Regions from separate parts of the Mesorhizobium sp. M5C.F.Ca.IN.020.29.1.1 genome, predicted to be linked through region 1. Evidence: predicted binding sites of a transcription regulator. Region 1 holds the regulator's gene; each other region holds the start of a gene.
The links. Region 1 encodes LexA, which represses DNA repair genes until DNA is damaged. Its sites were predicted from a motif close to TGTTCNNNNTGTGTTCNG; they were not measured.

Region 1 (3,254 bases):
TCTACCACATCATCTCGATTTCCGGCCTGCACATGGCGCTTGTCGCCGGCACGATTATGGGATTGCTGCGCGGCGCCTTTGCGCTGTTTCCCGATTTTTCGTCACGCCGGCCGGTCAAGAAATATGCGGCTGCTGCCGCACTCCTTTCCATCGCTGCCTATCTCATTTTTTCCGGTATCGTGGTCGCGGCTGAACGCAGCTTCATCATGCTGGCGGTAATGCTTGTCGCCGTGCTGTTCGACCGAGCGGCACTTACCATGCGCAATCTGACGATTTCTGCCATCGCCGTCATCGTCGTGTCGCCGCACGAGGTGGTCGGCCCAAGCTTCCAGATGTCCTTCGCCGCGACTGCTGCTCTCGTGGGCGCCTATGCCGGCTGGTCCGACTATCGTGCCGACAGGGCCACGGCGCCGCCACAGCGACGGTCGCCGGTCGCTTTCGTCACGCGAAAACTCGCCGCTGGGACAGGTACCATCGCAATGACCTCCATCATTGCCGGCAGCGCCACCGCGCTCTTCGCCATCTGGCACTTCCAGCGCGTATCGCCGCTTAGCCTGTTCGCCAATCTGGCGGTCATGCCAATCGTCACGGTCGTCATGTTCCTGGCCGTCCTCAGCGCTCTGGCAATGCCTTTCGGCTTCGACGGACCTTTCCTCTACATGATGGGCAAGGGACTGACGGCCATGATCGCAATATCGGGATGGATTTCCGAGCGGTCGCCGGTCGATGCAGTCGGGCTGATCTCGTTGCAGTCGGTTCTGCTGGTGACGGTCGCCCTGGTCATCGCTACGATGGCGACGACATGGTTGCGGCTTGCGGCACTTCCCTTTGCGCTCGCCGGCCTGCTGACGATTTCCGACACGCGCGCCCCCGATGTGCTGATTTCGGAAGATGCGCATCTGGTGGCGCTGCCGATCGGCGGCGGCGAACTTGCCGTCAACCGGGTGCGTTCGAACGAATTCACCACCGACAACTGGAAACATGCGCTGGTTTCAGCGACCATTGTCGAGCCGGAGACATTCGAAAAAGGAGACGTGCGGTTCGACATCGCCGACCCGGCCGACCTGCCGCCTGGAGCGCCCTTCTACTGCACTGCCGGCCTGTGCCTCGCCCGGCACCCGTCCGGCGCGATCATCGCACTCGCCGACGACCGCAAAACCGCACGGCCAGCCTGTGCCTTTGCCGATTTGATCGTCATCGACGATGCCACAGCCTATTATAATCCCTGCCGCAATCCGCTGGTTCTCGTCGTCACCAAACGGCAGCTCGCTCGCGTGGGCAGTGCCGCCGTCTTCTTCGATCCGCTATCAGCGACGACGCGCGCAGAAATCCGTTTTGCCGTCAGACAGCCATATAGGCCCTGGCACGAGCAGCGGAGATTTTCGCGCGAGGCGAGGGGCTTGCCGCCATACCGCAGGGCCGAGAAACCCAAGAAGCCTGCCGCTCAGTAACGCCGGATCAGTCCGACGAGCTTGCCTTGCACCTTGACCCGGTCCGGCCCGAAGATGCGCGTCTCATAGGCCGGATTGGCGGCTTCCAGTGCAATCGAGGCGCCCTTGCGGCGGAACCGCTTCAGCGTCGCTTCCTCCTCGTCGACCAACGCAACGATGATCTCGCCAGGCTGGGCGGTGTCGGCGTTGCGGATGATGACCGTGTCGCCGTCGAAAATGCCGGCCTCAATCATCGAATCACCCTTGACCTCCAGCGCGTAGTGCGTGCCGCCGGTGATCATGTCCGGTGGTACCGAGATCGAATGCGTCTGGTGCTGGATGGCGTCGATCGGCACACCGGCAGCGATGCGGCCCATCACCGGTATGGAGATGGTGGCAACGACGTCGTCGTCATTGCCGGCCGCGGGCAGGCGCGAAGGCGCCGGTTTGATCTGTCGTCCGAGGCTGCCCTGCCCAAGGCTGCCCTGAATGACGCTTGGCGAGAATTTGCGCGCCGCATTGAGGCCGGGCGCGATCGAATCGGGCAGGCGCAGCACCTCCAGCGCGCGGGCCCGGTTGGGCAGGCGGCGAATAAAACCGCGCTCCTCCAGCGCCGTGATCAGCCGATGGATCCCCGACTTCGAGGCGAGGTCGAGCGCTTCCTTCATCTCGTCGAACGAGGGCGGAATGCCGCTTTCCTTCAGCCGCTCGTGGATGAACATCAGCAGTTCATGTTGTTTGCGTGTCAGCATCGTGACCCCCAACAGAATCAGAAAAACAAACCCAGAACAAACACTATCTGTTCCAGTTGTGTTCCGCAACCGTTTAAAGTTTAATGAATGTGTTGACGTTTTGTTCAGCGTAGCATCAGTACGCTGCACGCGGCGCCCGTCGCGGCTGGGGGAGCGAATGGCTCGCGCACGATCAGCCCGTTGGCGTCGGCCAGCATTTTGAGCATCGAGGAATCCTGGACGCCGAACGGGGTCGCCAGTGGCGTGCCGGCTTCTTCCTTCACCACCGCGCGTACATAATCCTGCCTGAGATCGTTGGCCGGCATGGCGGCGCCGAGCCGCGCCTGACGAATGTCCTGCCGGAAGGCGCGGCCGCCGAGCCGCGCAAGCAGCGGCTTCAGAAAGAGCTGCGTGCAGACCAGGCTCGCCACCGGATTGCCAGGCAGGCCGATGCAGCGGATGTCGCCCAGCCGCCCGAACATCAACGGCTTGCCGGGCCGCATGGCGATTTTCCAGAAATCGAGCGTCATGCCTTCACCGGTCAGCACGTCATGGACCAGGTCATGGTCGCCGACCGAGGCGCCGCCCAGCGTGACAATGACATCGGCGCCTGCGTCGACCGCTTGTTTCACCAGCGTGGCGATCGCCTCCTTGCGGTCGGGGGCGATGCCGAGATCGAGCGCGCTGGCGCCGACCGAGCGGGCCGCGGCGGCGACGCCATAGGCATTGGACGAGATGATCTGGTCGGGGCCAAGGTCGCTGCCCGGCGGCAGCAATTCGTCGCCGGTGGCGATGATGGCGATCAGCGGCCGTTTCACCACGCTGACCTGCGGGTGGTTGGCCGATGCCGCCAGCGACAATGCCGCCGGATCAAGCGGGCGGCCTCTCTCCAGCAGGACGTCGCCCTTCGAGAAATCGAGCCCGAGGCGGCGGATGTTGCGGCCTTCAACCGTCGACGCGGTCACTTCGACGCTGCCGCCGCCGAGATCCCTGGCATTCTCCTGGATAACGATGGTGTCGGCGCCTGCAGGAAGCGGCGCGCCGGTGAAGATGCGCACGGCCTGCGCCGGGCCGACTGTTCCGGCAAAGCCGC
Region 2 (3,254 bases), on a different contig from region 1:
GAAGGGGGAAAGCCGCTGGCGCGAACTTTACGAGCCGTCTCGCAAGACGGCAGGCGCGATCGGCGATTATCTGTCGGAGAATGCGACAGCGCTCAAGAGTTTTGCCGAGTATATCGCGCCTGGCGAAATCGATTCCGTCGACAAGCTGCGACCGGGAGAAGGTGCCATCGTCCGCGAAGGGCTCACCAAAATCGCCGCGTTTCGCGATGACGACGGCACGCTCTACAAGCGCTCGGCCGCATGCACGCATATCGGCTGCCATGTCCATTGGAATTCCCTCGAGCGCTGCTGGGACTGCCCCTGCCACGGCTCGCATTTTGCTATCGACGGCACGGCTTTGAACGGACCGGCCGTGTCGCCCCTGGCTTCGCTTGACTAGCCCTCTTCGAGACGAATATTCGCCTCGCCTGACTGGGACGCTTGCGCTCAAGTGGTCCTGCGCGGCGCCAATGGCGAACGCTCAAGAGGGCGCGAAGTGGAATTTCTGCATCGCATCGGTCCGGCCAAACCGGCTCACAACTCCTTTTCGGCCAGCTCGCGAAAGGCATCGGGAATCGACCGCGACAGTCCGAGCGCGACCGAGGCATAGCCGACCGCCTCCCAGCCGAAGCGGTCGCGGATCTTATCGACGGCGCGGTCGGCCGTCCAGCGCGCCACGCCCTTCCTTGTGCCGGGGCGGTGGCGATCGTCATCGAGGCCGAGCGGCAGTTCCAGCTGTAGGCCCGGTTGCTTTTCCAGATGCGAGACGGCGATCGCCAGCAGCGAAATGGTCTTTTCGTGCGGATGATCGACAAGCACCTTGCGCACCAGCGCCTCGGCGACCTCGGCCAGCATCGCGGTTGCCGAAATCGGCTGATCGAGCGTGATCGAGCGCGTCACCGAGCGCAGGTCGGCGAAGCGGACACGGACCGTCACCGTACGGCCGGGCCGCGATTTCGCCCGCAGCCTGGTGGCGACCCTGTCGGCCAGATGCAGCAGGGTCGGCACGAAGACTTCCTCCTCGGCCGGTCTCCTGCCGAGCGCCGACTGCGCGCCGGCCGATCGCGCCCGGCGCTGCGTCTCGAGCTTGCGCGGATCGCGGTTCCAGGCCAGCGCGTTGAGCTTTGCGCCCGCCGCCGGGCCGAGCAGGCGCTCCAGCGACCCACCGTTGGTCTTCGCCAGCTCGCCGATGGTGTTGACGCCGATGCCGGCCAGCCGCTCCCTAGTGACCGGACCGACGCCCCACATCAGCTCAACCGGCAGATCGTGCAGGAACTCGAGCTCGTGGCGCGGATCGACCACCACCAGCCCGTCGGGCTTGGCCACTTGCGAGGCGATCTTGGCCAGATGCTTGGTGCGCGCCACGCCAACCGAGATCGGCAGGCCGAGTTCGGCGCGCACGCGGCGGCGGATGGTTGTGGCAATCTCGGCCGGCGGGCCGAACAGACGGGTGCAGCCGGTGACGTCTGCGAAGGCCTCGTCGATGGAAATCCGCTCGACCACCGGCGTGAAATCGCCAAGCACTTTGATGGCCGCGTCGCCGAGCCGCTGGTAGTCCTTGAAATGACCGCCCACGAAAATCAGACCGGGGCACAGTTCCCGCGCCCGCCGCCCCGGCATGCCGCCACGTACGCCGAAGGCCTTGGCCTCGTAGGACGCGGCCAGCACGACGCCGCCGCCGACGGCGATCGGCTTGCCGCGCAGGGCCGGGTCGAGCAATTGTTCGACCGAGGCATAAAAGGCGTCCAGATCAGCGTGGAGGATGTTGGCTTCCATCCGGCCCGTTCGCCCGCGGAGGTTCGAACGCCGCATTGTCTCGAGGGTGGTTTGGTTTGGAACATAGAGAGAACATTGTACGTGGATTGTCAAGGAGCGTGGACGGCAGGTGCAAGACAATCGCTTCAGGTTTGCGCTGGCCCTCATCGCCCTGCTAGGCACGTCTCCCTGTAGGGACGGGAGAAGGACGCTCTTGTCGATGGTTTCGCTAATCACCAACGTTGCAGGAACTGGCGATGTTGCGGACAGCCCCCTTCGCCCCGTCACCATGCGGGGAGAAGGTGCCGGCAGGCGGATGAGGGGCGGCGCCGACTCGGCAATCAGCCGATCGAGCGCTACAACCCCATCTTGTAGCCGAGATGGCTGGCGATGAAACCGAGGCGCTCGTAGAAAGCGTGCGCCTCTTGTCGACTCTTGTCGGTCGTGAGCTGAACGAAGCTGCAGTTGCGCGAGCGGCACTCTTCAACCGCCCATTCGATCATGCGTTTGCCGACGCCGCCGGACCGGCGGTGCCGGGCAACGCGAACGCCTTCGATTTGCCCGCGCCAGGCGCCTTTCCTCGAAATGCCCGGAATGAAGCTGAGCTGCAGGGTTCCAACCACTTGCCCGGCTTCGACGGCCACCGCCAGCAACTGGTTGGGATCGGCATCGATTGCCCTGAAGGCATCGAGATAGGAGGGGGCGAGCGGCGTCGACGCGTCTTCCCGACCAGCGCCAAGCGCATCGTCGGCTAGCAATGCGACAATCGCCGGCAGATCGGGCGCTTGCGCGCGACGGAAATCAATTTCGCTCATCGAGGGACGACATACGGCGCGGGCTTGGCGACGGCAAGTGCGGTCCAGCCATTCGCGGCCGATGGCGTCGACGACCTCCGGCTTACGCGGCCTGCCGTGCCCAGAGGCGGTGGCCATAGCGGCGGAAGAAGCGCGCCAGGAGCCGCTGCTGCCTGGCGCGGGCGAGATCGGCGCCGCGTCTTTCCTGGCGCCAGCGCGGCATGTTGCGGAACAGCGCAATGAAGCGGGCGGCGTCCTCGAGCGCCTCCTCGGCCGACTGCGCCGGGCGGATCGCCGCCAGGAACAAGGCCTCGCCGTGCTTCAGCCGGTCGACCACCGCCTTGCGCTGGTCATGGCCCAGGCGGGCCTTGCCTATGCCGTCGAGGCGGATGGCGGCGAAGGCTGCCAGCATGGCCGGGCTGTCGCCGGTATAGCCGCAATCACGGGCGAATTGAGCGGAGAGGGCGTCCATCCTGGTTCCCTTGGCTGAGCGGCCGCGACGGGTGCCCGGTCTTGCCGCCCATGCGTACGTCCACGGCGCTAACTAATCATCGGTATATCGTACACAAGCATAACTCAAAAATATGCGCAAGTTAAACTTTTACGCAGGGTTGGGCAGATCCGACTCGACTCTTCGGAAAAAACCCATAATGTTGCGAACAAAACAGGAACATGAGGCATCAGGAACAATGGCATTGCCGGGCAAGGAAGCGACGCTCACCGAGG
Region 3 (3,254 bases), on a different contig from region 1:
GCATGACCGCTTGGCTCGGCTCGAGCCGAACCGCGGCGCGTTCGTCGCCCAGCCGACCAAGCAGGAAGCGCGCGAAGTGTTCGAAGCGCGGGCGCTGATCGAGCCCAAGGTCGCGGCGCTTGCCGCCGAAGTGGCAAAGCCGGCCGAGATCGCGCAACTGCGGCTTCATCTCGAAAAAGAGCACGAGGCCCTGCATGCCGGCCGCGACAGCGACGCCATCATGCTGTCGGCAAAATTCCATGTCGGCATCGCCGAAATCGCCGGCCATTCGATCTTAACCGGCTTCGTCAAGGACCTTCTTTCGCGCTCATCCCTGATCATCGCGCTCTACTGGCGCCGGCGCGACACCACCTGCGAAAGCCACGCCCATCACGCCCTAGTCGATGCCATCGAAAAGCACGACGTGAAAGACGCGTCCGACCTGATGCGAGGTCATCTCATCGACCTTCTGTCGGGCCTCGATCTGTCGCTTGGCGAGAAGAAGCCCGAGAGCCTGGCGGACATCTTGCGCTGACCTCCGCTGTCAAACTCTTCGCCCGAGTCCGCACCATGCTGGCCGTGATTGAGCAAGGCATAGCTTTGGTCCATGACGACTGCTTCGTCGTTCCTGCGGCAATAACGGTAGCGCTCGTAGAGTTCCGCGGCGCGGCCCTCCAGCTGCGACTGCTCCTGCTGGGCCATAGAGTCCCTCCCGCACAAGGAGCCGGTCGGGCAACGCGGCCGATCCGAGCTTAAAGCAGCAACCCTAAAGCGGCCTGTATGCCAGGCAACCCGCGACAGAAACAAAGCAGATCGCTACGAAGATCAGCTCACCCACCCTTAACGAGAGACGGATCGGCGGAACCGGTGACGCTGGCGCTGACCGCCCGGCTGGCGATCCCGGCCGCGTCGTCCTTCGCCGGGCTGATAGCCCCGCTTGGCCTGCCGGGCAGGGATGCTCGACAGGCAGTTGCACCGGCCCGTCCGCCGAGCGCGGGTCGTGGTCCGTCTTCTTTTCCGAAGACATCCCCCCGCGGAGCGTTTGTGAACTTCCCGCCTATAAAAACAAATCCAACGTTCAAAAGATGTTCGTTGACCGCGCTAAGATGTTTCGCAATTCGACACCTGCCATTGGCCATTGCGTGCTGTCCGAACGGCGCTGAATCAAGGCGATGATTGGCAGCATCGTCTGGGCAAATCGATCATCTTCAGCAATCGGTATCTTCCGGCCCTTAGCCGCAGCTTCGGCGGTGTTGGTCGGCTTGGCCGAACTTGATGCCTGTCGTTTTGCGCGAAGCGAGGGCGGCTCTTGTGCGCTCCGAGATCAGCCGGCGCTCCTTCTCTGCCAGTGCCGCGTAAAGGTGCAGCATGATGGGATCGGCATCGGCGCCGAGCTCGGCGACATGAACGGAACCCGCTGCACGGCCGGCAATGAAGGCGAGGTCTCGGGAGAGGCGATCGAGCTTTGCCACGACGACCGGGGCATTTGGCCTGGCGGGCGAGGGCGAGGGTGGCTGTCAGTTGTGGGCGCCGATCGAGCGCGTCTGCTCCCTTTCCTGTCTCGATCTCGGTGAACTCAAGGACGATTGCAATCCCCGGTTTCGGCGAAGCGGGCAACCGCAGCGCGTTGCGCCCCGATGCCGAGGCCAGACCGACCCTGCCTTTGTGTTGAGACCGATAGTAGGCGACCGCGCTCGACATGGTTCAAATTCCTAGCGTGTGCAAAATGCAAACCACCATTTGCAGTGTGCTCACAACGGTCAAAAAGCCAAGTCCGCCAAGGAACAAAAAGAGATCAAAGGCATTCCTCCTGCCACGATAGGAGATTGCCATGGAAGACCCGCGCGCCAAAACTGATGCCTCGGCCAATGTCGACAAAGATCCCGATGAATGGGTGAGCGGCGAGGATCCGATGACCCCGTCGCAAGCATCGTACCTGAAAACCCTATGTGAGCAGGCGGAGGATGAGGAAAACTTTGAAGAGAGCCTCAGCAAGGCAGAGGCTTCCAAGCGCATCGACGCATTAAGGGCAAAGCTGAAGCTCTAGCCCACCGGCACGAGCGCCTCACACAACCCAGCGCAGATCTGGCGTCACGTACACTGGCTGCTTTCTCGGCTCCCCATAAGCCACGCTGATCAGGCCGAATGCGTCGGCGCCGTGGCTCGACCAGTGATGCTCCGGTCCGAGACCAATGTTGCGCGCCTCGTCGTACTTCTCGTACCATCTCAAGGCGTCCAAACCCGGCGAACACGTCGCTTCGTTGAACCAGAAGGCCGGGAACAGCCGGCGGCCTGCCTCGAAACGCTTCAGGGCCGCGCCTTTGCCCTGGTTTGGCACCGTCGTGACGTCAAAGCCGGCGGAGCGGATGTGGTCCTCGAATCGGATCGCGGTGACGGCGTTTCATGGGAAGCATCATGCGGTAGGAAACATTCGGCGCCGCCGTAACCCTTGGTGCGAAGCCACTCCAAATGCGCTGCCAGCGGCTGACGTACCGCCTCGCAATAGTCGAGCGCCCGGATCTCGCGACCGACATAATGGACGATCCAGATTGCCGTCGCGTCTCGCACTCCGATGTCCCAAAAACCTTTGACCGAAAGCAGGGGATCGCGGGCAACCTTGCCGATCTTGCAATGAGGCTTATGGAAAGGTCCTGGCCGACGCGCCTGCATCTCCGATGTCCCGTCTCCCATTCAGCCACCGTCTCCAAGGAGGGTAGGGGCCTTTCGACCCTGAGTGGTCGAAAGATAGGAAATGAGCCCAGAAGCGGACGGGCTACGCCGTCATCACGACGCGAACAGGTGCGGCCCGATACGCGCACGAACTGTAATATTCAGCGCGCTGATGATGTCACGAGACTGACGGCAAGCTCAACGGCTTCAGCATCGGACAGGCCTTGTCCCTCGGCGAACGACAACCAGGTCGAGAACTCGAGGGTGTGGGCGAGGGTTGCGCTGAAGAATCGGAGCCGGGCTGGACTTACCTTCCAGCCGGCATGCAGTATCTCCGCTGCTCGCTGGAGAAGCGTACGCCTCCGCTCCAGCGCAGCAGCCACCACTGGCATCTCGGCGTCGCGGTAAAGGTTGGCGAGGAGTTGACGCTTGCGGCGGTAGTAACCGTAGAGCTGCTTGAGCGCCGTCCGATGGCGCTCCTGCGGGTTCTCAATGCCGATCCATCTATCTGGCCTCGGCGGGGGGTCGAGCTCGAACGAATAGGCGGTGCAGGCGGTGAAGATCGCCTCCTCGTCGGGAAAGTGGCGATACACCGTGAGGCGCTG

Region 2: a site for LexA is predicted at 1,813-1,830, ahead of dinB (DNA polymerase IV). Genes of this name have one in related genera too.
Region 3: a site for LexA is predicted at 1,760-1,777, ahead of EOA85_RS13950 (DUF3072 domain-containing protein). Genes of this name have one in related genera too.

The regions. Positions count from the first base shown of each region.
Region 1 covers NZ_RZSW01000414.1:2,418-5,671, forward strand. The annotation lists gene EOA85_RS25765 (ComEC/Rec2 family competence protein) at 1-1,451, shown strand, start outside; gene lexA (transcriptional repressor LexA) at 1,445-2,182, opposite strand; partial or broken gene glp (gephyrin-like molybdotransferase Glp) at 2,287-3,254, opposite strand, start outside.
Region 2 covers NZ_RZSW01000134.1:334-3,587, reverse strand. The annotation lists gene EOA85_RS13425 (FAD-dependent oxidoreductase) at 1-379, shown strand, start outside; gene dinB (DNA polymerase IV) at 514-1,755, opposite strand; gene EOA85_RS13415 (GNAT family N-acetyltransferase) at 2,091-2,549, opposite strand; gene EOA85_RS13410 (hypothetical protein) at 2,632-3,000, opposite strand; gene EOA85_RS13405 (hypothetical protein) at 3,218-3,254, shown strand, end outside.
Region 3 covers NZ_RZSW01000143.1:2,573-5,826, reverse strand. The annotation lists gene EOA85_RS13960 (GntR family transcriptional regulator) at 1-514, shown strand, start outside; gene EOA85_RS38965 (recombinase family protein) at 1,212-1,451, opposite strand; gene EOA85_RS13950 (DUF3072 domain-containing protein) at 1,811-2,026, shown strand; gene EOA85_RS38105 (hypothetical protein) at 2,045-2,317, opposite strand; gene EOA85_RS13940 (TetR/AcrR family transcriptional regulator) at 2,811-3,254, opposite strand, start outside.